3 regions of the Streptomyces sp. NPDC015144 genome follow, and region 3 is predicted to be linked to each of the others. Evidence: riboswitches for the same ligand, from Rfam matches in the RefSeq annotation. Region 3 holds a riboswitch; each other region holds the start of a gene.

Region 1 (9,456 bases), on a different contig from region 3:
GAACAGCTCACCCGGATCACTCTGGGTGATCAGCTCCGGGACCACCCGGGCGTCGGAGCAGCCGATGAACAGCGTCTTCGGGCGGTGGGTCGTGGCCAGATGGGCGAAGAGCCCCGCCTTCTCGGGGAAGACGTCGCGGCGGAATCGTGCGACGCCGTCCGTGAGGTCCTGCATCGGTCACTCCTTTCGATGGGGGCCGCCCCGAGGGGCTGACGAGAACCACCATGCATGACCTGGGCCTATAGAGTCCAAGACTTGATATCCATGATCCTTATAGGTCGGTTCTATAATGCGTTCATGGGTCCGGAACTACGTCACCTCCGCTATCTGATCGCGGTCGCCGAGCACGGCAACTTCACGCGCGCCGCCGAGGAGCTGCGCATCTCGCAGCCCACGTTGTCGCAGCAGATCAAGCAGTTGGAACGGGTCGTCGGCGCCCGGCTGCTCGACCGGAGCGGCCGGGGGGTCCGTACCACCGACGCGGGCGCCGCCTACGTGCACTACGCGCGGCGCGCGCTGCGGGAGCTGGCCGCCGCCGAGCGCGCCGTCCTCGACGTCGCCGATCTCGCCCGGGGGCACCTGCGGCTGGCGCTCACCCCGACCTTCACCGCCTATCTCGTCGGCCCGCTCGTGGCGGCGCTGCACGCGCACCATCCCGGCATCACCCTGGACCTCCGGGAGATGCCCCAGGACCGCATGGAGGCGGGCCTGCTGGCCGACGAACTCGACCTCGGCATCGCCTTCGAGGGAACCCACCTCCAGGGCATCGCATCGACCGCGCTGTTCACCGAACCCCTCGGCCTGGTCACCGGTGCGCACCGGGCCGGGGACGAGCGTCCCCTGCCGGTACGGGAACTCGCCGGTCAGCAACTCGCCCTGCTCAGAGGCGACTTCGTCACACGCGTCCACGTCGACGACTACTTCGCCCGGCACCGGATCGCCCCCCCGATCGCCGTGGAGGCCAACACCATCCAGGCCCTCACCGAGATCGTCCGGCGCATCGGCCCCCTCGCCACCGTGCTGCCCCTGGCGGTCACGGACGACGACCCGCACCTCGGTCACGTCCCCGTCGACCCCCCGCTGCCCACCCGGGTCGCGACCCTGCTGCGCCGGGAGAGCGGCTACGAGAGCGCCGCCGCCCGCGCCTTCACCCGGCTCGTCCACGATCTGGTCCGTACCCGCGGCTACGCCCCGCCCGGTGGGCCCGCACCGGGGAACGGCCTGCCCGGAGCGGGCACCGGGTGATGAGAGAATCGGGCACATGACAGGGTCTGGGGACTTCGAGCCCGAGTCGGAACGGGTCACGCGCCAGCTGCGTGACGAGATCATCGACGGTGTGCGCGAGCCGGGCAGCAAACTCGTCGAGCGCGAACTCGCCGCGGAGCTCGGGGTGAGCAGACTGCCCGTCCGCGAGGCCCTGAAGGCGCTGGTCACCGAGGGCCTGGTCACCCCCAGGCCCCGGACCTGGGCCGTCGTACGGGAATTCACCCCGGCGGACGTGGACGACCTCGACGAGGTGCGCGCGGCGCTGGAGGCCCTGACCTTCCGGCTGGCCGCCCAGCGGCGCACCCGCGCGGGGCTCGAAAAGCTCCGCGCGGACCTGGACGCCGAGCTGGGCGCGGCGGCCAGGGGCGACGCCGTGGCCGCCCGCCGGGCCGCCGCCGACTTCCACGAGACGGTCACCGCCCTGGCCGACAACGAGCTGCTGAACGAGCTCCAGGCCACCCTGCGCAGCAGGATGCGCTGGCTGCTGGGGCAGCACGACGACCTGGAGGGCGTCGCGCGGGAGCACGAGGACCTCTACGCGGCGATCGCCGACCGGGACGCCGAGACCGTGGTGGAGCTGGCCGGCCGGCACCTGATCTCGGGCCGCCGGGCCGCCGCAGCCCGTCGCGGCCGCTCCTGAGGGCGGGTCAGCCGCCCAGCAGCCGGGCGAATCCGTGGACGGCGCCCGGACGGTACGGGCCCGCCCCCCCCATGCTCGGCGCGCGTTCGGGCCCGGCGGTAGCCGGACCGGTCGGTGATGCGCGGCCGTCGGGACGACCTCCGTGTCGGCCGTTCGGGGGATGCGCCCACGGCTCCGCCGGCCGCACCGGAGGAACAGGGCGGCCCCGCCCGGACCAGGACGGGGTGGAAACCCGCCAAACCGTTCGCGTTAAGCTGCATCTGCCCCACGGGGGAAGTCCGGTCGAAGTCCGGCGCTGACCCGCAACGGTAGACGGTGCCCGAAAGGGCCCCGTGAGCCCGATCACCCGTGGCGGTGAAGGCTCCTGTCAATTCGCCGTGGACTGCGATGGGTGCTGCACCGGGCGCGCCGCGTCCGGGCCGCTCCGTTGATGACGTAGATGCACGGCCCGAGGCGAAAGCGAACCGCCCGTGGCCACCCCCCTCGACCGACGGCCCGCTGTGCCGTCCCGCGCGGCCCGCGCCGCCTCCGGCCCCGCTCCACCACGCCGGATGTCACCCGCGCTCCTCGTGCCCGTCCTCGTCGTGGCGCTGCTGCTCTCGCTGGTCTGCGGGGCGGGCATCGGGGCGTCCGGGCTCTCCTGGGGCGAGGTGCTGCGCCACCTGTGGGCCGGGCTGACCGGCGGCCGAATAGCGCCCGACGAGGTCGCGGCGTACACCATCGTCTGGGAGCTGCGCTTCCCGCGCGCCGTACTGGCCGCCGTCGTCGGCGCCGGGCTCTCCGCCATCGGCATCGCCGTGCAGGCCATGGTCCGCAACGCGCTCGCCGACCCGTTCGTCCTCGGTATCTCCTCGGGCGCGGCCGTCGGCGCCAACGCCGTCCTCATCTTCGGGGCCTTCGGCGCCCTGGGCATCTGGGCGCTGTCCACGGCGTCGTTCCTCGCCGCGCTCCTCGCCATGGTGCTGGTGTACGCCATCGCCCGCACCGCGCGCGGCCTCACCCCGCTGCGGCTCGTCCTCACCGGTACCGCGATGTACTACGGCTTCTCCGCCGTCACCACCTTCATGGTCTTCGCGGCCGAACACGGCGAGGCCGCCCGCTCCGCCATGATGTGGATGCTCGGCAGCCTCGGCGGCGCCAACTGGGCCTCGGTGCCGATCGCCGCCGGAGCCGTGCTCTGCGGCATCGCCCATCTCGCCTGGTCCGCCCGCCGGCTGAACGCCCTCGCCATGGGCGACGAGACGGCGGCCGCCCTGGGCGTCGACGCCGGGCGGCTGCGCAAGGAACTCTTCGTGGTCTGCGCGGCCGTCACCGGAGCGGTGGTCGCGGTGAGCGGCGCGATCGGCTTCGTCGGACTGATGGTGCCGCACGGCGTACGGATGCTCGTCGGCGCGGACCACCGGCGGCTGCTCGCCGTCGCCCCCCTGGTCGGCGCCGTCCTGATGATCTGGGTGGACATCCTCTCCCGGGTGGTCCTCGCCCCCGCCGAACTGCCGGTGGGCGTACTGACCGCGGCCATCGGCGTGCCGTGCTTCGTGCTGCTGATGCGCCGCCGCACCTACACCTTCGGAGGCGCCTGATGCGGATCGACATCGAATCCCTGACCGTCGAGATCGCCGGCGCGCGGCTGGTGGCCGACGCCACGCTCGGCGCGGGCGCGGGACAGCTCGTCGGCCTGGTCGGCCCCAACGGCAGCGGCAAGTCGACCCTGCTGCGCTGCGTCTACCGGGCGCTGCGCCCCTCCGCGGGCACCGTACGGCTCGACGGCGAGGACCTGTACGCGCTGAGCCCGCGCGAGAGCGCCCGCCGGCTGGCCGCGCTTCCCCAGGAGGCCGTCTCCGAGTTCGACTTCACGGTGGCCGAGGTGGTGGCCATGGGACGCACCCCGCACCAGTCGTCGATGGGCCGGGCCACCGAGGCGGACCGCACGGCCTGCGCCGAGGCGCTGGCCGGGGTCGGTGCCGCCCACCTCGCCGACCGGGGCTTCCTCACCCTCTCCGGCGGCGAGAAGCAACGGGTCCTGATCGCCCGCGCCCTGGCCCAGCGGCCCCGGCTCCTGGTGCTCGACGAACCGACCAACCACCTCGACATCGCCCAGCAACTGGACGTCCTGGCCCTGGTCCGCGACAGCGGCCCCACCGTCCTCACCTCCCTGCACGACCTCAACCTCGCGGCCCTCCACTGCGACCTGCTCCACGTCATCTCCGGGGGCCGGATCGTCGCGTCCGGAGCCCCCCACGACGTGCTCACCCCCGAGCTGCTGGCCGACGTCTTCGGCGTACGCGCCCACCGCGTCGCCCATCCGGAGACCGGCGCCGTGCAACTGATCTTCGACCGGCTCCTTCCCGCCCGAACCGACTCCTGAGGACGCCTCACCGCCATGCCCCGCCCCGCACGCCCCGCCGCGTACGCCCTCGCCGTCGCCCTGGTCCTCACCGGGTGCGGCGCCCAACTGCCCACCTCCCAGGAGGAGAAGAGCGGTAGCGACGCGTCGGGCCACTACCCGGTGACCGTCGAGAACTGCGGCGAGAAGAAGACCTACGACAAGGCCCCCCGACGCGTCGTCACCAACGACGTCGGCATCACCGAGATCATGTTCGCGCTCGGCCTGGCGGACCACATGGCCGGCTACGTGATGCCCGACGACAAGGGCGACCTCACCTCCGTACCCTGGAAGGACGGGTACGGGAAGACCGCATGGCTCTCGAAGAAGACCATCAACAAGGAGCTCGTCCTCGACGCCCGCGCCGATCTCGTCTTCGCGGGATGGAACTACGGATTCAGCGAGGAGGGCGGCTTCACCCCCGCCGAACTCCGGCGCGTGGGCGTCGACTCGTACCTGCTCAGCGAGTCCTGCCGCAACGGCCGGGGCGACGCGCGCGGGGTGATGGCCCCGCTCGACGCGCTCTACACCGACCTGCGCAACCTGGGCAGGATCTTCGACGTCGAGGACCGCGCCGAAGCCCTCGTCACCGGCTTCCGCGAGCAGGTGGCCCGGGCACGCGACACGGCGCCCAAGGGCTCCGACCGCCCCCGGGTCTTCCTCTACGACGACGGCCGGGACAAACCGCTGACCGCCGGGGTCTTCGCCGGCCCGCACGACATCATCACCAAGGCCGGCGGCGACCACGTCATGAAGGACCTGAAGGACACCTGGGTGACGGTCGGCTGGGAGACCGTCGTCGCCCGCGACCCCGAGGTCATCGTGATCAACGACTACGGGGACCGGAGCGCCGAGCAGAAGAAGGCGTTCCTGAAGTCCTACCCGCCGCTGGCCAACGTCTCCGCGATCAAGAACGACCGCATCCACGTCCTCGACTACGTCGACCTCGTGGAGAGCCCCCGCAACCCCGCCGCCGTCGCCTCCCTCGCCACCTACCTGAAGGAGGTGTCCCATGGCTGACCGGCCGGACCCGGTGACCGTCGTCGGCATCGGCGCCGACGGCTGGGCGGGACTGACCGACGCGGCGCGCACCGCACTGACCGGCGCCGAGGTCCTTATTGGCGCCGGACGCCAGCTGGACCTCCTCCCCCCGTCCTGCCCCGGCCGGCGGATCGCCTGGCCCTCGCCGCTGCGCCCCGCCGTCCCCGGACTCCTCGCCGAGCACGCCGGGAGCCGGATCGCCGTCCTGGCCAGCGGCGACCCCATGTTCTACGGGATCGGCCGGGCCCTCACCGAGGTGCTCGGCGCCGACCGGCTGCGCGTCCTGCCCCACCCCTCGTCCGTCTCCTACGCCTGCGCCCGGATCGGCTGGCCGGTCGAGGACACCGAGACCGTCACCCTGGTCGGCCGCCCCACCGCCCGGCTCGCCGCCCACCTGCACGAGGGCCGCCGCGTCCTGGTCCTCGGCGCGGACGCCGACGCCCCCGCCGCCGTGGCCCGGCTCCTGCGCGAACAGGGCTTCGGCCCCAGCCGGCTCCGGGTGCTCGAACAGCTCGGCGGGCCCGCCGAGAACTGCCTGGAGGGCACCGCCGACGACTGGCCGCACCCCCCGTCCGACCCGCTGAACATCGTGGCCGTCGACTGCCGCCGCGCCCCCGGAGCCCTGCGCCTGGGCGCCGTACCGGGCCTGCCCGACGACGCGTACGAGCACGACGGACAGCTCACCAAACGGCACGTCCGGGCCGCGACCCTCGGCGTCCTCGCCCCCGCCCCCGGCGAACTCCTCTGGGACATCGGCGGCGGCTCCGGATCGATCGCGGTCGAATGGATGCGCAGCCACCCGTCCTGCCGCGCGATCACCGTCGAACGCGACCCGGAACGCGCCGCGCGCATCACCCGCAACGCCGACCGCCTCGGCGTGCCCGCCCTCCGCGTGGTCACCGGCCGCGCCCCCGGCGCACTGGCCGAACTGCCCGTGCCCGACGCCGTGTTCATCGGCGGCGGGCTCACCGGGCCCGGTCTGCTCGACACCTGCTGGGAGGCGCTGCGGCCCGGCGGGCGGCTCGTCGCCAACACCGTCACCCTGGAGTCCGAGGCCCTGCTCGCCGAGGCGCACCGCCGCCACGGCGGCGAACTGGTCCGGCTCGCCGTCGCCCACGCCGTACCGGTCGGCGGCTTCACCGGCTGGCGCCAGGCCATGCCGGTCACCCAGTGGTCCGTGCGCAAACCCCCGACCGAACCCGCACCGCACTCAGGAGACACCCACAGATGACCGTCCACTTCATCGGCGCCGGCCCCGGCGCGGCCGACCTGATCACCGTGCGCGGCGCCCGCCTCCTCGCCTCCTGCGCCGTCTGCCTGTACGCGGGCAGCCTGGTGCCCCGGGAACTGCTCGACACCTGCCCGCCGGACGCCCGGCTGGTGGACACGGCGCAGCTCGACATCGACCAGATCACCGCCGAACTGCTCGCCGCCCACGAGGCCGGTCACGACGTGGCCCGGCTGCACTCCGGCGACCCCGCCGTGTTCAGCGCGGTCAACGAGCAGATGCGCAGGCTCGACGAGGCCGGGGTGCCCTACGACGTGGTGCCCGGCGTACCCGCGTTCGCCGCCGCCGCCGCGTCGCTCAAGCGGGAACTGACCGTGCCGACCGTCGGCCAGACCGTCATCCTCACCCGGATCGCCCACCGGGCGACCGCCATGCCGCCGGGCGAGGACCTGGACACCCTGGGCCGCAGCGGCGCCCTGATCGTGCTGCACCTCGCCGCCCGGTACGTGGACCGCGTCGTCGCGGAACTCCTGCCGCACTACGGCGCCGACTGCCCGGCCGCCGTCGTCGCGCTGGCCTCCCGCCCGGACGAGATCGTCCTGCGCGGCACCCTCGACGACATCGCCGGACAGGTGAAGGCGGCGGGCGTGATCCGTACCGCCGTCATCATGGTCGGCCGGACCCTGGGCGCCGAGCAGTTCCGCGACAGCCACCTCTACTCGCCCCACCGCGACCGCCACACGTGCTGACCCGCCCGGCCCGCCCCGCACCGGCTTGACCTTGACACGGTGACAAGCGGTTCACTGCGGGGCGAGGAGGTGGTCCCGATGAACCTGCCCACCGAGGACACGCACGCCCGGAACGCACCGGCCGAGCACACCGGGCACCCGCACGCCGTACGCGCGCTGCGGGCGCTCGCGCACACCGACCCGTCGGTCCGGCTCCGAGCGGCCCTGACGGTCGGCTCCGCCCCGGGCCCCGGCTCCGTCGGCGCGCTCGTCGAACGGTGCGCGATCGAGCCCGAGTTCCAGGTGCGCGAGATGCTGACCTGGGCGCTCACCCGGCACGCCCCGGCGGCGACGGTCCCGCTGCTGGTCGGCGAGGTCCGCTCGGGAGGGGCCCGGGCACGGGCCCAGGCCCTGCACACCCTGTCCAAGATCGGGGACCGGGCGGCCTGGCCGGTGATCACGCCGGAGCTGCTGGCCGATCCCGACGACGAGGTGGCCCGCAGCGCCTGGCGGGCGGCGGTCGTGCTGGTGCCCGAGGGTGCGGAGCCCGGGCTGGCCGTAGGGTTGGCCGGACAGCTCGGGCGCGGCCCGCACGAGACCCGGCTGAGCCTCAGCCGCGCGCTGATCGCGCTCGGGGACGCGGCCCTGCCGGCCCTGGCCGCCGCCGGATCCGGCCCCGACCCCCGGGCGCGCGCGCACGTGCTCGCCACGGAACGGCTCCGGCGCGACCCGGACGCCGGGTCCGCGATCGAGGCGGCGAAACGCGTCGTGGCCCTCGGCACCGACGCCGGTGAGGAGCGGTGAAACGGTGCTGATCGGCGAGGTGGCGCGGCGGTCCGGGGTGAGCACCCGCATGCTCCGGCACTACGAGTCGCTCGGGCTGGTCCGGCCCGACGGCCGCAACGACTCCGGCTACCGCGAGTACTCCGACGAGAACATCCGGCGGATCTTCCACATCGAGAGCCTGCGGTCCCTGGGGCTCTCGCTGCGCGAGGTGGCACGGGCGCTCGACGACCCAGGATTCGCGCCCGCCGCACTCGTCGACGACCTGGTCCGCCGCACGCGGGAACGCATCGCCGCCGAGACCGAACTGCTCGAACGGCTCCGGCGGATCGGCGCCGCCGGACCCGCCGACTGGACCGGTGTCCTGCGGACCGTGGCGCTCCTGCGCGAACTGGGCTCCGCCAGCCCCGCGGACCGGCAGCGCGCCGCCCTCACCGCCGCCGACGACCGCCCCGTACCGGTGGAGGCCCTGGTCGAGGCGGTCCTGGCCGAATCCGACCCGCACGTGGCCGGGGCCCTGCGCTGGGCCCTGGCCCGCTCGGGCGAGGACGGCCAGGCCCTGCTCGCCGAGGCCCTGCGCGCCCCCTCCGCCCCGGTACGGGAACGCGCCGCGCGGGCCCTGGCCGCCCTGCCGCACGCCACCGCGGCCGCACCGCTGCGCGCCGCCCTCGCCGACCCGGCCCCCGAGGTCCGGGCCCCCGCGGCCCTGGCACTCGCCGCCCGGGGCGCCGCCGACGCGGTCCCCGAACTCCTCGCCATGGTCGTCGAAGGCCGGGGCGACACCGATGCCGCCGACGCGCTCGCCGCCCTCGCCCAGGACCCGGCCGCGGCCGACCGGATCGCCACCGGACTGGTCGGCCGGCTCGCCCGGAACGGCACCGCACCGCCCGAGCGGCTGCGGCTCGCCCAGGCGCTCGCCGACATCCCGGGCGCGAAGGCCGAGCAAGCCCTCGCCGCCCTGGCGCAGGACCGGGACCGGGCCGTCGCGCTGACCGCCGCCCACGTACTGCGCCTGCGGGACGGAGCCTGAAGGCACCGCTCAGCCGCCGCGCACCGGCCCGCGCACCCCGCTGCGCCCCACGACCGTGCCCGCCCGGTCGATGCAGACGACGTCCACCGAGACCGGCGCGCCGCGCAGCACCGACAGCGCCTCGTCCCGTGCCGTCACCGCCACCAGGTCCCCGAGCGGCACCCCCCGCGCGAGGCACAACCGGAGCGCTTCGAGCCCCGTGTTCGCCACCGCTACCTCGGCCGCCAGCGCCTCGTCCGCCCCGCCCCGCCGGGCCAGCCGGGCCAGGAACGGCTTGTCGACCTGGGACCGGCCGGAGTGCAGGTCGAGGTGGCCGGCGGCGAGCTTCGACAGCTTCGCGAACCCCCCGCAGACCGT
Region 2 (9,456 bases), on a different contig from region 3:
ACTACTGCTGCTGGCTGAGGCGCTTGTTGAGCTCGCCCTCGACCTGCTTGGCGGCGTCGGCGGGCGACTTACCCTGCAGGACCAGCGTCATGTAGGTCTTGATCGGGTTCGGCGGGTTCTCGACCGGCGCCCACTCCGGGATCAGCGGCGTGGTGCCACCGGACTTGGCGGCGGCGGGGCCGGCGGCCTCGGCGGCGGGCTGACCGACGGTGTACTTCTGCATGGCGTCGTTCTTGGGGGACCAGCCGGCCTCCTTGATGAGCGCGCCGTCGTTCTCCTCGGAGAGCGCGATCTTCAGGAACTCCTTGGCCAGGTCCTGCTTCTTGCTGCCCGCGGCCACGGCGAGGTTGGAGCCGCCGAGGAAGACGCCCTCGGGCTTGTCGGCGGTCTCACCGGGGATGGTGAAGAAGCCGATGTCGTCCTTGAGCTTCGGGTTGGCCTTGATGGCGGTGCCGGCCTCGTAGCCCATGGCGATGATGGCGCCGGTCTTGCCCTTGGCGAAGACCTCGGCCTGCTGCGGGGTGGCCTCGTCCTTGTCCTTGGGGGCCTTGGAGTAGGACTGGTACTTCTTGTACACATCCATGGCCTCGGCGACCTTCGGGTCGGCCAGGTTGGAGACGTACTTGTCGCCTTCCTTCTTGACCGGGGAGACGTCCTTGCCGACGAGCAGGCCGTCGAAGAAGTACCAGTTCTGGCCGGGCAGGTAGATCGGCTCGGCGTCGCCCTTCTTCTCGATGGCCTCGAAGGCCTTGAAGAGGTCGGCGCGGGTCTTCGGCGTCTCGGTGATGCCGGCGTCCTTGAAGACCTTCTTGTTGTACATGACGACGCGGTTGCCCACGTACCACGGCAGGGCGTACTGCTTGCCGTCGTAGATGGAGGGCTGGTTGACGCCGTCGGCCCAGGCGGAGCCGATCTCCTTCTTGAGGTCGCCGAGGTCGGCGAGGCCGCCGGTCTTGGCGTAGGCCGGGGTCTGGGTGTTGCCGATCTCCAGGACGTCCGGCGGGTTGGACTCCGAGAGGGCGGTGGTGACCTTCTGCTGGATGCCGTTCCAGTCCTGGACTTCGATCTTCAGCTTGGCCTTGGTCTTCTTCTCGAACTCCTCGGTGACCTTCTTGGTCCATCCGTCGGGGTTCGAGCCGGACATCGTCCAGACGGTCAGCGTCTGACCCTTGTAGGCGTCGGGACCGGCCTTCTTGCCGCTGTCTCCGCCGTCGTCGGACCCACACGCGGCGAGGCCGATCATCATGCCCGCGACGCCGATCGCCGCGATGAGCTTGCGCTTCACGCCAAACCCTCCTCAGGGATACTGCAACCCCGCCCACCGCGAAGACATTCGACGAGTACTGCTGGGGCTGGACCTGGTCTTTAATGGTTTAGACCAGTACCGGGAGCTTGGCCTAGACCTTTTGGGGTGTCAAGGGTGTATAAGAAGTGCACTCGCGTCCGTTATAGGACCGACACCTAAGGGAGGGCGACCAGCCGTGACCGGACCGTGCCACCATGTGAGCCGCGACAGACGGAGGAGCCGGTGACGGCAGCAACGCAAGCGTCGGGAAGGCGGACCATGGGTGCCGACGGGGGCAGTACGGAGAACGAGACGGGCGCGGCCACACGCACGGCACGCGTCCCGAAGTACTACCGGCTGAAGCGACATCTGCTGGACATGACGGACACCATGCCGCCGGGCACCCCCGTGCCCCCGGAGCGGACCCTGGCCGCCGAGTTCGACACCTCGCGCACCACCGTGCGCCAGGCGCTCCAGGAACTGGTCGTCGAGGGCCGACTGGAGCGCATCCAGGGCAAGGGCACCTTCGTCGCCAAGCCGAAGGTCTCACAGGCCCTCCAACTCACCTCGTACACCGAGGACATGCGCGCCCAGGGGCTGGAACCGACGTCCCAGCTGCTGGACATCGGCTATGTGACGGCCGACGACACCCTCGCCGGGCTGCTCGACATCACCACCGGCGGGCGGGTGCTGCGGATCGAGCGGCTCCGGCTGGCCAGCGGCGAGCCGATGGCGATCGAGACCACGCACCTTTCGGCCAAGCGCTTCCCGGCACTCCGCCGCTCCCTGGTGAAGTACACCTCTCTCTACACCGCGCTGGCCGAGGTCTACGACGTGCGGCTGGCCGAGGCCGAGGAGACCATCGAGACCTCGCTGGCCACCCCGCGCGAGGCCGGGCTGCTCGGCACCGACGTGGGCCTGCCGATGCTGATGCTCTCCCGGCACTCGCTGGACGGGCGGGGCGAGCCGGTGGAGTGGGTGCGCTCGGTCTACCGCGGCGACCGGTACAAGTTCGTGGCGCGACTCAAGCGGCCCATCGACTGATTCCGGCGGACGGGAGGCTAATTCCGGCCACCCCTTCCCCCGTCACCACCCTCGGGCCCCTGTGGAGCGCACCACTCCGCAGGGGCCTTTCGGCTGCCCTGGTACGGACCAACTCCCGTACGTATGACGCGATCTCACACATACGTACCAACCGGTCGGACCGTTGTCGGACCGCAATGCGGACGGGGGGTGACGGTGACCGGAACCTCCCCTAGATTTCCTGCGCATTACAGGGTGATCAGCGAGGGGACGGAGTCGCCGCATGTCCGTGGAACCAGAGGGAAAACCGCCCACCATCACACCGGTCAGAGTGGTCGTCGCGCTCTGTCTGGTCGCGCCGTTCGTGGCGATGCTCTGGGTGGGTTCGTACGCGAAGGTGGACCCCACCTTCATCGGTATCCCGTTCTTCTACTGGTACCAGATGCTCTGGGTGCTGATCTCCACCGCGCTCACGATGGTCGCGTACAAGCTGTGGCAGCGCGACCAGCGCGCCCGCAAGGGGGGTGAGCGCGCATGAAGGACGGCGTGAACGGCGTCGCGCTCGGCGTCTTCATCTTCTTCTTCGTGGCCGTCACGGTCATGGGCTTCCTGGCCGCCCGCTGGCGCAGGGCCGAGAACGAGGCCAGCCTCGACGAATGGGGGCTGGGCGGGCGCTCGTTCGGCACCTGGGTGACCTGGTTCCTGCTCGGCGGCGACCTGTACACGGCGTACACCTTCGTCGCCGTACCGGCGGCGATCTACGCGGCGGGCGCGGCGGGTTTCTTCGCCGTTCCGTACACGATCCTGGTGTACCCGCTGATCTTCACCTTCCTGCCCCGGCTGTGGTCGGTCTCGCACAAGCACGGCTACGTCACCACCTCGGACTTCGTCCGCGGGCGGTTCGGCTCGAAGGGGCTGTCGCTGGCGGTCGCCGTCACCGGCATCCTCGCCACCATGCCGTACATCGCGCTCCAACTCGTCGGCATCCAGGCGGTGCTGGACGTGATGGGCGTCGGCGGCGGCGAGAACACGCACTGGTTCGTCAAGGACCTGCCGCTGCTGCTCGCGTTCGCGGTGCTCGCCGCGTACACCTACTCGTCCGGGCTGCGCGCGCCCGCGCTGATCGCGTTCGTCAAGGACGGGCTGATCTACCTGGTCATCGCCGTGGCGATCATCTACATCCCGATCAAGCTGGGCGGCTTCCACGACATCTTCGCCAAGGCGGGCGAGGCGTTCTCCGAGACCAGTCCGGCCACCGGCAAGCCGCGCGGCGCGCTCGCCCCGGGCGAGGCCGGCCAGTGGGGGTACGCGACCCTGGCGCTGGGCTCGGCGCTGGCGCTGTTCATGTATCCGCACTCCATCACGGCGACGCTCTCCAGCCGCAGCCGCAACGTGATCCGGCGCAACACCACGATCCTGCCGCTGTACTCGCTGATGCTGGGCCTGCTGGCGCTGCTCGGCTTCATGGCGATCGCCGCCGGGATCAAGGTGGACAACGGGCAGCTCGCCATCCCGCAGCTGTTCGAGAACATGTTCCCGGACTGGTTCGCGGGGGTGGCCTTCGCCGCGATCGGCATCGGCGCGCTGGTGCCCGCCGCCATCATGTCGATCGCCGCGGCGAACCTCTTCACCCGCAACATCTACAAGGACTTCCTGAGGCCCGACGCCACCCCGGAGCAGGAGACCAAGGTCTCCAAGCTGGTGTCGCTGCTGGTCAAGGTCGGTGCGCTGGCCTTCGTCCTCACCATGGACAAGACCGTCGCGATCAACTTCCAGCTCCTCGGCGGGATCTGGATCCTCCAGACGATGCCGGCCCTGGTCGGCGGGCTGTTCACCCGCTGGTTCCACCGCTGGGCGCTGCTCGCAGGCTGGGCGGTCGGCATGGTGTACGGGACGGTCGCCGCGTACGGGGTCGCCTCGCCGACCCAGAAGCACTTCGGCGGTTCGTCGGCGGAGATCCCCGGCATCGGCGAGATCGGCTACATCGGCCTCACCGCGTTCGTGCTGAACGTGGTCGTGACGGTGGTGCTGACCTTCGTCCTGAACGCCGTGAAGGCGCCCGCCGGTACGGACGAGACCTCGCCGGCCGACTACACGGCCGACGCGGGCGACCCGGGCGTGCGGGCGGAGCTTCCGCCGGCCACCGCGGGGGCTCCCGGCGGCCACTGACGGCCCGCTTCCCGGCGCCCCGGGAACACCCTCCGGCAGGGCCCGTCACCGGGCCTCCACGGCCCGTTCCCGCCCCTTCCCGAGGGGCGGGGGCGGGCCGCCCACCGTTGCGGAAGCGGCCTGATCCTGCGTCGTACGACACAACATGTGGGGGCTGCCTCATCGGGCGGCCCCCACATGTATGCTCATCCTCGCTGTCGTCGCAGGGGAATCCGGTGCGAATCCGGAACTGTCCCGCAACGGTGTATCCCGTGCGCTTTTGCGCACCCGAGCCAGTCCGAGGACCTGCCGACAGCGCATCCGGCTCGACCGAACCGGATGCCCAGACGTCCGGGCCTCGCGGTTGGGCCGGTGGACGCCGCGCGGAGTGCTGCCCCGGCCCGGGTGCGTCCTCCGCGGGCTGCCCCGTTCCCCCGCCGGCCCCGAGCCGAGCGTGGGAGAGCAACACGTGACCATCGCGCCAGCCGATCCGGCTTCAGTCGCCGCGTCCGTCGAGTCCGAGGCAGCCGCACAGGACGGTCCCGGAGCGGCGCTGCTGCGGACCCTGACCGCCCTCACCGCCGATCTGCCCGACACCGACCCCGGCCGGGTCGCCGCCGCCGCCCTGCGCGGCCGCAGCGCGCGGGCGGACGAGGCGGAGCTGCGTTCGCTGGCCACCGAGGCGGCCGCGGGCCTGATCTCCGAGGACCCCGCGTACTCCCGGCTGGCCGCCCGCCTGCTGACCCTCGCCATCGCGGACGAGGCGGCGGGCCAGGGCGCGGTCTCCTTCTCCGCATCGGTCGCCGTGGGGCACCGCGAGGGCCTGATCGCGGACCGCACCGCCGCCTTCGTCGCCCGGCACGCACAGGCGCTGGACGCGCTGGTGGACCAGTCCCTGGCCGACGGCGCGGACGACCGCTTCGGCTACTTCGGGCTGCGCACCCTGCACAGCCGCTACCTGCTGCGCCACCCGCACACCCGCCAGGTCGTCGAGACCCCGCAGCACTTCATGCTCCGGGTGGCGTCCGGGCTCGCCGAGGACGAGTCGCAGCGCGCCCTGGACGAGGTGGCGGCGCTGTACGGGCTGATGAGCCGGCTCGACTACCTGCCCTCCTCCCCCACCCTGTTCAACTCCGGTACCCGGCACCCGCAGATGTCCTCCTGCTACCTGCTGGACTCGCCGCTGGACGAGCTGGACTCGATCTACGACCGCTACCACCAGGTGGCCCGGCTCTCGAAGCACGCGGGCGGCATCGGCCTCTCGTACTCCCGTATCCGCTCGCGCGGTTCGCTGATCCGCGGCACCAACGGGCACTCCAACGGCATCGTGCCGTTCCTCAAGACGCTGGACGCCTCGGTCGCCGCCGTCAACCAGGGGGGCCGCCGCAAGGGCGCCGCCGCCGTCTACCTGGAGACCTGGCACGCGGACATCGAGGAGTTCCTGGAGCTGCGCGACAACACGGGCGAGGACCAGCGGCGCACGCACAACCTGAATCTGGCGCACTGGGTGCCGGACGAGTTCATGCGCCGGGTCGAGGCGGACGGCGAGTGGTCGCTGTTCTCCCCGGTCGACGTGCCCGACCTGGTCGACCTGTGGGGCGACGCGTTCGACGCCGCGTACCGGGCCGCCGAGGCGAAGGGGCTGGCCCGCCGGACGCTCCCGGCCCGCGAGCTGTACGGCCGGATGATGCGCACCCTCGCCCAGACCGGCCAGGGCTGGATGACCTTCAAGGACGCCTCCAACCGGACCGCGAACCAGACCGCCGAGCCGGGCAGCGTCGTCCACTCGTCGAACCTGTGCACCGAGATCCTGGAGGTCACCGACGACGGCGAGACCGCCGTCTGCAACCTGGGCTCGGTCAACCTCGGCGCGTTCGTCGCCGGCGGCTCCATCGACTGGGAGCGGCTGGACGCCACCGTCCGCACCGCGGTGACCTTCCTGGACCGGGTCGTCGACATCAACTTCTACCCGACCGAGCAGGCGGGCCGCTCCAACGCCCAGTGGCGCCCGGTGGGCCTGGGCGCCATGGGGCTCCAGGACGTCTTCTTCCAGCTGCGGCTGCCGTTCGACTCGCCGGAGGCCCGCGCGCTCTCCACCCGGATCTCCGAGCGGATCATGCTCGCCGCCTACGAGGCGTCCTGCGAGCTCGCCGAGCGCTCGGGCCCGCTGCCCGCCTGGGAGCGGACGCGTGCAGCGCGCGGGGTGCTGCACCCCGACCACTACGACACCGGGCTGACCTGGCCGGAGCGCTGGGAGGCGCTGCGCGCCCGGGTCGCGAAGTCCGGCATGCGCAACTCGCTGCTGCTGGCCATCGCGCCGACCGCGACGATCGCCTCGATCGCCGGGGTGTACGAGTGCATCGAGCCGCAGGTCTCCAACCTCTTCAAGCGCGAGACGCTCAGCGGTGAGTTCCTCCAGGTCAACGCGTACCTGGTGGAGGAGCTGAAGCAGCTCGGCGTGTGGGACGCGCGGACCCGTGAGGCGCTGCGCGAGGCGAGCGGCTCGGTGCAGGGCTTCGCCTGGATCCCCGAGGACGTGCGGGCGCTGTACCGCACCGCATGGGAGATCCCGCAGCGCGGCCTGATCGACATGGCGGCGGCCCGTACCCCGTTCCTGGACCAGAGCCAGTCGCTGAACCTGTTCCTGGAGACGCCGACGATCGGCAAGCTCTCCTCGATGTACGCGTACGCCTGGAAGCAGGGGCTGAAGACGACGTACTACCTGCGCTCGCGCCCGGCGACCCGGATCGCCCGCGCGGCCTCCGGCCAGGCCGCGGCCGCCGCCCCCCTTCCCGTACAGCAGGCGTCGGCACCCGACGCGGACGCGATCGCCTGCTCCCTCGAAAACCCCGAGTCCTGCGAGGCATGCCAGTAATGAGCTCCACCCACTCCGAGAAGAACCTGCTGGACCCGGGTTTCGAGCTGACCCTGCGTCCGATGCGCTACCCGGACTTCTACGAGCGCTACCGGGACGCGATCAAGAACACCTGGACGGTGGAGGAGGTCGACCTCCACTCCGACGTCGCCGACCTGGCCAAGCTGTCGCCGGGCGAGCAGCACATGATCGGGCGGCTCGTCGCGTTCTTCGCGACCGGTGACTCGATCGTCTCCAACAACCTCGTGCTGACGCTGTACAAGCACATCAACTCCCCCGAGGCGCGGCTGTACCTGTCGCGGCAGCTCTTCGAGGAGGCCGTGCACGTCCAGTTCTATCTGACGCTGCTGGACACCTATCTGCCCGATCCGGAGGACCGGGCGGCGGCGTTCGACGCGGTCGAGGAGATCCCCTCGATCCGTGAGAAGGCCCAGTTCTGCTTCAAGTGGATGGACTCGGTCGAGAAGATCGAGCGGCTGGAGACGAAGGCCGACCGCCGCCGCTTCCTGCTCAACCTGATCTGCTTCGCGGCGTGCATCGAGGGGCTGTTCTTCTATGGCGCGTTCGCGTACGTCTACTGGTTCCGCTCGCGGGGTCTGCTGCACGGTCTGGCCACCGGCACCAACTGGGTGTTCCGGGACGAGACGATGCACATGAACTTCGCGTTCGAAGTGGTGGACACCGTCCGCAAGGAGGAGCCGGACCTCTTCGACGACGAGCTCCAGCAGCAGGTCACCGACATGCTGAAGGAGGCCGTGGCGGCGGAGCTCCAGTTCGGCCGCGACCTGTGCGGCGACGGGCTGCCGGGCATGAACACCGACTCGATGCGGCAGTACCTGGAGTGCGTCGCCGACCAGCGCCTGACCCGGCTGGGCTTCCCGGCGGTCTACGGCTCGGAGAACCCGTTCTCGTTCATGGAGCTGCAGGGCGTGCAGGAGCTGACGAACTTCTTCGAGCGCCGCCCGTCCGCCTACCAGGTGGCGGTGGAGGGGTCCGTCTCCTTCGACGACGACTTCTAGGCCGGCAGGACGTGGAAGAGGCCGGTCCCGCCGGGTACGCGGCGGGACCGGCCTTCTGCTGTACGGGGGACTCGGGGCGGTGGCCCCGGACACGGCATCAGACGCGGGCCCAGCTTCTGACGTACGGGCGTCTCGGGGCGGGGGCGGGGGCCGGGGCCTCCGCGGCGCGCAGCTCGCGGTCGATGCGGCGCTCCCGGGCGAGCCCGGCCAGGGTGGGTGCCAGGAAAAGAACGATGAGTGCGGAGATGCCGAGTACGTTCTCGATTGCGGTCATGGCTCCACTCTCGCCCTCGCCGAAGGATCGCGGCAGTGGCAGGACTGTCATAGAGCATCGAATTACTGCCACACTGGTGCCATGCTGAACAATGTCGCCGCACTGCTGCTGGACGAGGTCCACCCCTTCGAGCTGGGGGTGCTGTGCGAGGTCTTCGGGCTCGACCGCAGTGACGAGGGGCTGCCGTTCCACGACTTCGCGGTGGTCTCGGCCGAGGGACCGGTGCTGCGCACCCACGCCGGTTTCACCCTCAGCACACCGCACGGCCTCGACCGCCTGGAGGAGGCCGACCTGATCGCCATCCCGGCCGGCGGCCACTACGTGGACCGGGAGTACCCCGAGGATGCCCTGGACGCGCTGCGCCGGGCGGTGGACCGGGGCGCCCGGGTGCTGAGCGTCTGCTCCGGCGCGTACGTGCTCGGCGCGGCCGGGCTGCTGGACGGGCGCCGCTGCACCACCCACTGGCGGCACACCGAGGAGCTGGCCCGCCGCTACCCGCGGGCCGTCGTCGAGCCCGACGTGCTGTACGTGGACGAGGGCCAGATCATCACCTCGGCCGGAACCGCCGCCGGGATCGACGCCTGCCTGCATCTGATCCGGCAGTCCTACGGGCCGGACGCCGCCAACGCCATCGCCCGCCGCATGGTGGTGCCGCCGCACCGGGACGGCGGCCAGGCCCAGTACATCGAGCGGCCGCTGCCCCGCACCTCCTGCGACACCGTGGGCGAGACGCTCGTCTGGATGGAGCGCCACCTCGACGAGGAGATGACCGTCGACCAACTGGCCGCGCAGGCCCACATGTCGCCGCGCACCTTCGCCCGCCGCTTCCAGC
Region 3 (9,456 bases):
TCGTCCAGCTTCTCCTCGTCGAGCCCCGGCGCGTCGAAGGGGTTGCGCCGCCGCCGGTGCGGGAGGGCGAGCAGCGCCGCCTGCCGCACGTCCTCGGCGAGCACCTCCGTACGCCCCGCCCAGGCGGCCAGCGCCGTGGCCGTCCGCGCCATCACGATGTCCGCGCGCATCCCGTCGACCTCGAAGGCGGCGCAGGTCGCGGCGATCTGCCGCAGCGGCGCGTCGCCGAGGACCACCGCGGGCAGCAGCGCCCGCGCGGCGGCGATCCTCGCCCGCAGCGCCTCCTCCTCACCGGCCCAGCCAGCCGCGAACCCCGCCGGGTCGTCGTCGTACGCCAGCCGCCGCCGCACCACCTCGACCCGCTGGTCGGTCTCCCGGGACGCGGCGACCTCCACGGTCAGCCCGAACCGGTCCAGCAGCTGCGGCCGCAGCTCGCCCTCCTCCGGGTTCATCGTCCCGACCAGCAGGAAACGCGCCGCGTGCCGGACCGAGACGCCCTCCCGCTCCACGTACGACGCGCCCATGGCGGCCGCGTCCAGCAGCAGGTCCACCAGGTGGTCGTGGAGCAGGTTGACCTCGTCGACGTAGAGGATGCCCCGGTGCGCGTCGGCCAGCAGCCCCGGCTCGAACGCCTTCACTCCCTCGGCGAGCGCCCGCTCGATGTCGAGCGCCCCCACGAGCCGGTCCTCCGACGCGCCGACCGGCAGCTCCACCATCCGGGCGTCCCTCGACACACCGGCCCCCGGCTCGTGCGGGCCGTCCGGACACGCCGGGTCGGCCGCCGCCGGATCGCAGGAGAACCGGCACCCCGGCACGACGGCCACCGGCGGCAGCAGCGCCGACAGCGCGCGTACGGCGGTGCTCTTCGCGGTGCCCTTCTCGCCCCGCACCAGCACCCCGCCGATGGCCGGCGAGACGGAGTTGAGCAACAGGGCGAGCTGCAGGTCCTGCTGCCCGACGACGGCGGTGAACGGGAAATGCGTACTCACTGGGCGGTCCCTCCTGCGTCTTTCGCGGATGTACGGGGGTGAGGCAGGGCGCCGCCGGGCGCCCCGGGCGGGACGAACGGGAGCCCCGGCGGCGCGCCCGACTCGATGAGCCGGAGCAGCGCGTCGGTGTCGGCGTGCTCCTCGATCAGGTCGCCGAGCCGGTCCAGCTGCTCCTCGCGCAGCGCGCCGAAGGAGGTGTCGGGCGCGGGGACGAAACGCCGGCCGGCGGCCCGCGCCACCTCGGCCAGGAAGCGGCGGCGGAACGCGTCGCTCTCCAGCGAGCCGTGCCAGTGGGTGCCCCACACCGCCCCCACCCGGCAGCCGTCCAGGAACGGCTCGCCGCCGAGGACGTCCGCCACCCCGTGGTGGATCTCGTACCCCTCCACGGGCGCGCCGAGCGCCTCGCCTACCGGCCGGGCCAGGGTCTTCTCCCGGTCGAAGCGGACGCGCACGGGCAGCAGACCGAGGCCCTCGACGCGGCCGGCCCGGGACTCCACCTCGTCCTCGATGTGCTCGCCCAGCAGCTGGAAGCCGCCGCAGATGCCGAGGACCGGCCGTCCCGCGGCCGCGCGCCGCGCCAGCGCGTCGGCGAGTCCGCGCTCCCGGATCCAGGCCAGCGCCTTGACCGTGCCCCGGGTGCCCGGCACCACGACCAGGTCGGCGTCGGACAGCTCCTCGGCCCGGTCCACGAACCGGACGACGACCCCGGGTTCGGCGGCCAGCGCGTCCACATCCGTGAAGTTCGACATCAGCGGCACCGCGCACACCGCGACCCGCAGCACGTCCTCGCCGTGCGGCGGTGCGACGGCCGCCTCGCGCACCGCCCCGCGCAGCGAGACCCGCAGCCCGTCCTCCTCGTCGATGCCGAGCCCGTGGGCGAAGGGCAGCACCCCGTACGTCGGCCGCCCGGTCAGCCCGCGCAGCATGTCCAGACCGGGCTCCAGCAGCGACACGTCACCACGGAACTTGTTCACCAGATAGCCCGCGACCAGTGCCTGGTCCTCGGGGGCCAGCAGCGCGGTCGTACCGAAGAACGACGCGAAGACGCCGCCCCGGTCGATGTCGCCGACCACCACCACCGGGAAGCCCGCCGCCCGCGCGATGCCCATGTTCACGATGTCGGTGCGCCGCAGGTTGATCTCGGCCGGGCTGCCCGCCCCCTCGCAGATCACCGCGTCGTACGTGGCCCGCAGCTGCTCCAGGCAGTCGGCTACCGTGCCGAACAGGGCCTCCTGCCGACCGCCGTGGTAGCCGCGCGCGCTCATCTCGCCGACCGGCTTCCCCATCAGGACGACCTGGCTGGAGCGGTCGCCGCCGGGCTTCAGCAGGACCGGGTTCATCAGCGCGGTCGGCTCGACGCGGGCGGCCTGCGCCTGCATGGCCTGGGCGCGCCCGATCTCGGCGCCCTCGCGGGTGACGAACGAGTTCAACGACATGTTCTGCGCCTTGAAGGGCGCCACCTTCACGCCCCGGCGCACCAGCCAGCGGCAGATGCCCGCGGTGACGACGCTCTTGCCCGCGTCCGAGGTGGTCCCGGCGACCAGCAGTCCGCCGCTCATGCGCTCCTCCGTCCGGTACCGGTCCGCCGCGCGGCGATCCGTCGTGCGGCGAGGCCGGCACCGAGCCGCCCCGCCACGCACACGCCGAGGGCCAGCGCGCCGACCCGCCGCGACAGCCGCACCGCGCGTTCGATGTCCGCGCCCTCCACGGCCCGGCCGCGCTCCCCGTTGAGCACCGGGCGGTGTTCGACCCGGCCGCCGTACGCGAGGGTCCCGCCCAGCCGTACGCCGAGCGCCCCGGCGAACGCGGCCTCCACCGGACCCGCGTTCGGGCTGGGATGTCTGGCGGCGTCGGCCCGCCAGGCGTGCAGCGCGTCCCGGGGGCGGCCCCCGGCGGCCACCGCGAGCAGGGCGGTGAGCCGGGCGCCGGGCCAGCCCGCGAGGTCGTCGAGGCGGGCCGAGGCCCAGCCGTACCGGCGCAGCCGTGGCGACCTGTGGCCGACCATGGCGTCGAGGGTGTTGACGGCCCGGAACCCGGCCAGCCCGGGAACCCCGGCCACCGCGCCCCACACCAGGGCGCCGACCACGGCGTCCGAGGTGTTCTCCGCCACGGACTCCACCACGGCGCGGGCGATCTGCGGACCGTCCAGGGACTGCGGGTCGCGCCCGCACAGATGCGGCAGCCGCTCCCGGGCCAGGGCGATGTCACCGGCCTCCAGCGCGCCGCCGATGGCCCGCGCCTCCCGGCCCAGGGAGGTGCCGCCGACGACGGACCAGGTGGCGGCGGCGGTCAGCGCCACGGAGGCGGCGGGGCTGCGGCGCACCGCGCGGGCGGCCAGCGCACCACCGCCCACGGCGGCTCCGGCGCAGATCAGGGTGTGCAGCGCGCCCCAGCCGCGGTGGTCGTGCCACAGGCGGCGCTCGACGCCCGCCGCGGCCCGCCCGAAGGCGGCGACCGGGTGGCCCCTGCGGGGGTCACCGAGCAGCAGGTCGCCGAGGAGACCGGCGGTGGCGCCGTACGCGAAGATGCGGTCGGCTCGCACGGCTCAGCCGGCCGTCGCGCCGCGGCGGACTCTCGTACGGAAGGCATCGGGGCCTGGGACGGCGGGCGCATGGCGGCCGGGCATGGCGATATGTCCTCACTCAGGGTCCGCGCCCTGGTTCGACGTGACCGGCGACGAGAGTCTCCTGGCTCCCGGATCCGCGGGGCCCCCGGCCTTCCAGCCCGCTCGCGCGTGCCGTGACGTCCGGTGTGGGGGACCGCTCCCCGGTGACAGTGGCGGGACCGCGCCGGATTCGCACCGGCTTCCTCTGCTGTCGCCGTAATTGGCTCCGGCAGTCCACCATGCCCCGCGAAGGCCCGTCAACCTGCCGTTGACCTGCGGCGGGGCAGTGTGCCGAGACGCACATCGGGCCGGGCACCCGGGGGTGTCCGGCCCGATGCGGGCGTGCGCGGGGTGGGTCAGGCGACGATCAGGAAGATGCCGTACCCGACGGCCGCCGCGCAGAGCGCGAAGCAGGCGTACGCGCCGGCGCGGGCCAGCAGCGGCGAGCCGCCGGAGCCGCCCTGCGCAGCCGGTTCGGGCTGCTTGGAGAGGCCGACGATGCCCAGGGTGAAGAGACCCACCAGCGCGACGGTGACCACGAGGGAGACACCGAAGACGGAGCCGAGGGCCGCCCAGTCGATTTTCATGCTGATTCCTTAGACGGTCGGTGCGGGACCGGTCAGACGGCGGCGGGCTGCGCCGGGTCCTGAGGGGCCTTGGGCGTGACCGGGAGGGCGGTCACGACGGCCGCGGCCGGGGCGGCGGGGGTGGTGGCGGCCTGGGCCGCGGTGGTGGGCGGCGGGCTGACGGCGGCGATGGCCGTGGTGACGACACCGGCGGGCTCGGCGGGGACCGGGGCCGGGGCCCCGGCGCCCGGGGCGACGTCGTCGTGGCCGACCGGCTTGCGGCGGGAGAGCAGCCAGATCGAGCCGGAGCCCAGGACCAGCAGGGCCGCGACCACGACGACGCCCCAGGTGCCCTGCTTGGTGAGCAGCTCCGCGCCCGCGCCGACCAGACCGGCGGCCGGCAGGGTCAGGCCCCAGGCGACGAACATCCGGGTGGCGGTGGACCAGCGGACCACACCGCCCTGGCGGCCGAGGCCCGCGCCCATCACGGCGCCGGAGCACGACTGCGTGGTGGAGAGCGAGAAACCGAGGTGCGAGGAGGCCAGGATGACCGTGGCCGCGCTGGTCTGGGCGGCGAAGCCCTGCGGCGGCTTGAGGTCGGTGAGGCCGCTGCCCATGGTGCGGATGATGCGCCAGCCGCCCAGGTAGGTGCCGAGCGCGATGGCGAGACCGGCGGAGACGATCACCCAGACCGGCGGGTTGGCCCCGGGGTGCAGGACCCCGCCGGTGACCAGGGCCAGCGTGATGATGCCCATGGTCTTCTGCGCGTCATTGGTGCCGTGGGCGAGGGAGACCAGCCCGGCCGAGGCGATCTGGCCGGCCCGGTAGCCCTTGGCGGTGGCCTTCTCCTGGGCCTCGTCGCGGATCTTCCCGCCGATCCGGTACGTCAGCCGGGTGGCCAGCAGCGCGGCGACACCGGCGACGATCGGGGCGGCGACCGCGGGGAGCAGCACCTTGGTGACGACGGTGCCGCCGTTGACGGACGACCAGCCCGCCGACATCACGGCCGCGCCGATCAGACCGCCGAACAGGGCGTGCGACGAGCTGGAGGGCAGCCCGACCAGCCAGGTCAGCAGATTCCAGAGGATGGCGCCGACGAGTGCCGCGAAGATCACTTCCGTGCGCAACCCGTCCTCGTTGACGATCCCGCCGGAGATCGTCTTGGCGACCTCCACCGACAGGAACGCGCCGACGAGATTGAGAACGGCGGACATGGCCACCGCGGTCTTCGGTCTGAGTGCACCGGTCGAGATGGTGGTCGCCATCGCGTTCGCGGTGTCGTGGAAACCGTTCGTGAAATCGAACACTAGAGCTGTCACGATCACAATCGCGAGGAGCAGCGTGATGTGTTCCATTTACCCAGGCAATCGTTCGACGTCATTGGCATGTGGACCGTAGGCAACCTGGGTAAACGGAAGATGAACTGGGGAGGGCACTGTGGTGACTCCAACCGGAGTCACAGCGTTCCGTTTCTGTTCGAGGTGTGTTCCCCGGAAGGCGGAACGCGGTGGTCCGCCCGGCCCTGTACCCATCGCTCCCCAGGGCTGACAGGATCGGTCCATGAGCGATCAGCTTCGGCGCATGAGCGATCAGAAATGTGACGTGATCGGACGGGCGTGGGACGGGGTCGTCGCCACCGCGCGGCGGACGGCGGCCGAGGGGCTCGTCGTCGGGACGTCGGGAAACGTGTCGGCCCGGGTCGGCTCCACCATCCTCGTCACCCCCAGCGGAGTGCCCTACGACCGGCTGCGCCCCGAGGACGCCGTGGGCGTCGATCCGGACGGCAACCGCCTCTTCGGCGACCTGGTCCCGACCAGCGAACTCCCGCTCCACCTCGCCGTCTACCGGAACACGGACGCCGCCGCCGTCGTCCACACCCACGCGGTGCACGCCACGGCCGTCTCCACCCTGGTCGCCGAGATCCCCCCGGTCCACTACGCCGCGGCCATGCTCGGCGGCCCCGTCCGCGTCGCCGCCTACGCCCGCTACGGCACCCCCGAACTGGCCGAGTACATGCTCACCGCCCTCCGGGACCGCACCGGCTGCCTGCTCCGCAACCACGGCACCGTCACCTACGGGACCACCCTGGACCAGGCGTACGACCGGACCGCCCAGCTCGAATGGCTCTGCCGCCTCTGGCTCGCCGCGAGCTCCGTCCCCGGACACACCCCGAGCCTGCTCACCCCGGACCAGCTGGACGAGGTGGGCGAGGCGCTCAAGGGATACGGGCAGCCGGGCTGACCCGACCGGCCCAGCGCACGGCCCCGTCCGCTGGCAGCGGGCCCCCGCCGCCACGAGACTGGGGCCGTGCGCCCGGCAACGATCACGGCAGCAGCCGTCACCACGGTCCTCGGCGTCGGCGCGGCGGCGGTCGCGGCCGGCCGGTACGCCAGCGACGTCGCCCTGCGGGCCCCCGCGGGGCGCCCGCTCCCCGCCGACCGCCGACTCACCGTCCACGCCACGGCGGCCGGCCAGGTCACCCTCACCCGCTCCTTCACCGCCCTGCGCCCCGGCACGTACGGACTGGTCGGCGACGACGTCCACGCCGTGGTCGGGCCGGTGATCGAGAACGCCCACGCCGCCCCCGACACCGTCGTCCGACGGCTGGAACGCGTGGACCGGGGCACCCTGGAGCCCGGCGACAAGGTCCGGGTGACCCCGCAGCTGTTCAGCGGCGACCCCTTCCGCGCCCTCGGCCTCGCCCACGAGGAGGTCGAGATCCCCGGCGAACTCGGCGCCCTGCCCGCCTGGTTCGTGCCCGGCCCCCGCGACACCTGGGTCATCACCGTGCACGGCCTCGGCACCACCCGGGAACACCCCATGAACCTCATGGGCTTCCTGAACGGGCTGCGGCTGCCCGTGCTCGACCTCGCCTACCGCGGCGACGCCGGGGCCCCGCGCTCGCCCGACGGCCTCGTCCACCTCGGCGAGTCCGAATGGCGCGACCTGGACGCGGCGATCCGCTTCGCCGTGCGCCACGGTGCCCGCGACGTCGTCCTGCACGGCTGGTCCACCGGCGCCTCGATGGCGCTGCACGCGGCCGTCGGCTCCGCCCTGCGCGACCGGATCTCCGGACTCGTCCTGGACTCCCCGGTCCTGGACTGGAACGCCACCCTGCGCGCCCTGGCCGTCGCCCGCGGCGTCCCGTCCTTCCTGCTGCCGCTCGCACAGCGCGCCGCCGAGGGCCAGACCGGGGTGCACGGCGGCCGGCTGCTGGACGAATCCGTCGCCCGCTCCCTGCGCACCCCCACCCTGGTCTTCCACGGCCCGGACGACCAGCTCGCCCCCTGGCAGCCGACCCGCGACCTCGCCGCCCGCCGCCCCGACCTGATCGCCCTGCACCCCGTCCCGCAGGCACCGCACGCGGCGATGTGGAACGCCGACCCGGCCCGCTACGAGGAGACCCTGCGCCGCTTCCTGGTCCCCCTGATGTGACCCGGCCGGGGAGGGCGGCCCGCCCTCCCCGCGAACCGGCCCCGGACCGGGGCTTCCGGTCCGCCCGGCGCAAGATCCGTCAGGCGCCCCCGGATCCCCGCGATGTGACCGGATGGGAGAGGGTAAACGCCTCATTGTCCCAGGCCCGGACCGGGATCGCCGTCCCGGGAATCCGGGTTCCGTTTGGGCTTTCGGGCCGTCAGGGGCAAGACTGCTACCCGTGACGTCCCGTAACCCGCGCGACTCCAGGCTGCGACTTGTCCGCCCGCGACCCCTTGCCACCGCCCGCAAGGCCGTGACCACCCGGCGCACCAGGCCGGCCCCCCGCCCGCCCGAGGGCACCCCACCCCGGTCGGAACTGGCCCGCCAGGCCAGGGCCGCCCTCGCCGACGCCGTACGGATCGCCCGGTGGGCCGCCGACGGCGCGACCCCCGGCGCGCCACCGCTGGCCGCCCAGGCGCTCCAACGCGCCGCGGCCGCCCTCGAACTGTCCCCGGCACAGGTGCGCTCCGGCTGGGACCGGGCCAGGCTCGCCGGCCTGGTCGAACTGCACGGCGACACCGCACGCCCCGGCTGGCGGCTGCGCGCCTGGGACCGCGACGACTCCGCCGTGCTCCGCGGCTGGGTGGCGCTCTTCGACGCCTGGTCGCTCGTCCACCCGGCGCCCGCGGGCCTGGAGTCCACGGCCGCCGCCGAGGCCGTCGAGGCGGTGCCCCAGGTCCTCTCCCTCCTCCAGCTCTCGGCGGGCCCGGTCACCGTCCCCGCCCTGCTGGACCTGCTCGCCCAGCGCGTCGCCGAACTCCGCGAGGAGCGCTGCGAGGTGCCGTACGGGCCGCAGCCGCTGCCCGGACCGGCCGAGCCCGCCCCGCCCGCCGACCCGGCCGCCCTGCTCGACTGGGCCCTCGACGGACTGGCCGCCGTCGGCGCGCTCACCCTCGGCACCGGACACGCCACCCTCACCCCGCTCGGCAACTGGGCGGTCTGGGTCAAGCTGGAGCAGATCTGCGTCGCCGCCCAGAGCCCGGCCGGGAACATCGAGCAGTCCGCCGCCGACATGCTGCTCGGCTGCGCGAGGCTCACCCCGGGCCCGGCCCGCGACGAGTACCGGGCCTGGCTGGCCGCCCGCCCGGTCGGCAGCGCCGTCGCCGAACTCCTCGACGTGGCCCGGGGCGAGGACGCCCTCCTGCGCGGGCTCGCCTTCGAGGCGCTCCGGGTCGTGGGCGCCCCCGCCGAGCCCGAGGTCCGCGCCGTGCTCGCCGACGCCTCGCTGCGCCCCTACGCGCTGCTCTGGCTGGCCGAGTACGACGGCACCGACCCCGAGGACGCCCCCGACGTCCTCAGCCGCGAAGAGGCCACCTGGCTCTGGGTCGACACCGCGGCGGCCGTCGCCGACCACGGCGAGACCGGGCTGCTGGTCCGCCACCTCGACTCCGCCGTCCAGGGCACGGTCCCGGCCCTCCTGGAGGAGGTACGGGCCGTCGGCCATCCGCGCACCGTGCAGGTACTGGTGGCGCTGGCCGCCGCCCACCCGGACCCGGCACTGGCCAAGGCGGTGCGCCGGGCCGCGTTCCAGGTGCACACCGGCGGCGCCTGACCGCGCCGGGCGGGCCCGAGAGCGCTCGGGCCCGCCCGGCGGCCGTCAGCCCGCCGACCCCGGCGCGTACGTACCGAAGCTCCAGACGTTGCCCTCGGCGTCCCGCGCCATGTAGTCCCGTGAGCCGTAGTCCTGGTCGGTGGGCGGCACCAGGATCTCCACCCCGTGCTCCACCGCTCTGGCGTGGTGCGCGTCGATCTCCTCGACCACGACGTAGACGCCGACGGGGCCCGCGTCCCGCATCGCCCGGGAGAAGACGCCGTCGCG

What was found. Region 3 has a riboswitch for cobalamin ahead of ACF08W_RS33805 (cobalamin biosynthesis protein). Riboswitches for the same ligand answer to the same signal wherever they lie in the genome.
Region 1: another riboswitch for cobalamin. It lies ahead of ACF08W_RS02380 (FecCD family ABC transporter permease); the one in region 3 lies ahead of ACF08W_RS33805 (cobalamin biosynthesis protein).
Region 2: another riboswitch for cobalamin. It lies ahead of ACF08W_RS25945 (ribonucleoside-diphosphate reductase subunit alpha); the one in region 3 lies ahead of ACF08W_RS33805 (cobalamin biosynthesis protein).

The regions. Positions count from the first base shown of each region.
Region 1 covers NZ_JBIBUU010000001.1:541,841-551,296, forward strand. Annotated here, with positions in the region: gene ACF08W_RS02365 (carbonic anhydrase) at 1-174, opposite strand, end outside; gene cynR (transcriptional regulator CynR) at 298-1,245, shown strand; gene ACF08W_RS02375 (GntR family transcriptional regulator) at 1,262-1,906, shown strand; cobalamin riboswitch at 2,130-2,275, shown strand; gene ACF08W_RS02380 (FecCD family ABC transporter permease) at 2,377-3,486, shown strand; gene ACF08W_RS02385 (ABC transporter ATP-binding protein) at 3,486-4,271, shown strand; gene ACF08W_RS02390 (ABC transporter substrate-binding protein) at 4,287-5,309, shown strand; gene cbiE (precorrin-6y C5,15-methyltransferase (decarboxylating) subunit CbiE) at 5,302-6,561, shown strand; gene cobM (precorrin-4 C(11)-methyltransferase) at 6,558-7,307, shown strand; gene ACF08W_RS02405 (HEAT repeat domain-containing protein) at 7,386-8,090, shown strand; gene ACF08W_RS02410 (MerR family transcriptional regulator) at 8,095-9,099, shown strand; gene ACF08W_RS02415 (cobalt-precorrin-5B (C(1))-methyltransferase) at 9,109-9,456, opposite strand, start outside.
Region 2 covers NZ_JBIBUU010000017.1:46,933-56,388, forward strand. Annotated here, with positions in the region: gene ACF08W_RS25925 (extracellular solute-binding protein) at 2-1,285, opposite strand; gene ACF08W_RS25930 (GntR family transcriptional regulator) at 1,565-2,329, shown strand; gene ACF08W_RS25935 (DUF3311 domain-containing protein) at 2,592-2,846, shown strand; gene mctP (monocarboxylate uptake permease MctP) at 2,843-4,477, shown strand; cobalamin riboswitch at 4,659-4,785, shown strand; gene ACF08W_RS25945 (ribonucleoside-diphosphate reductase subunit alpha) at 4,926-7,331, shown strand; gene ACF08W_RS25950 (ribonucleotide-diphosphate reductase subunit beta) at 7,331-8,350, shown strand; gene ACF08W_RS25955 (hypothetical protein) at 8,448-8,624, opposite strand; gene ACF08W_RS25960 (helix-turn-helix domain-containing protein) at 8,706-9,456, shown strand, end outside.
Region 3 covers NZ_JBIBUU010000033.1:37,787-47,242, forward strand. Annotated here, with positions in the region: gene ACF08W_RS33795 (putative cobaltochelatase) at 1-989, opposite strand, end outside; gene ACF08W_RS33800 (cobyric acid synthase) at 986-2,548, opposite strand; gene ACF08W_RS33805 (cobalamin biosynthesis protein) at 2,545-3,531, opposite strand; cobalamin riboswitch at 3,670-3,801, opposite strand; gene ACF08W_RS33810 (hypothetical protein) at 3,951-4,181, opposite strand; gene ACF08W_RS33815 (anion permease) at 4,214-5,515, opposite strand; gene ACF08W_RS33820 (class II aldolase/adducin family protein) at 5,742-6,401, shown strand; gene ACF08W_RS33825 (alpha/beta hydrolase) at 6,468-7,595, shown strand; gene ACF08W_RS33830 (hypothetical protein) at 7,891-9,189, shown strand; gene ACF08W_RS33835 (VOC family protein) at 9,235-9,456, opposite strand, start outside.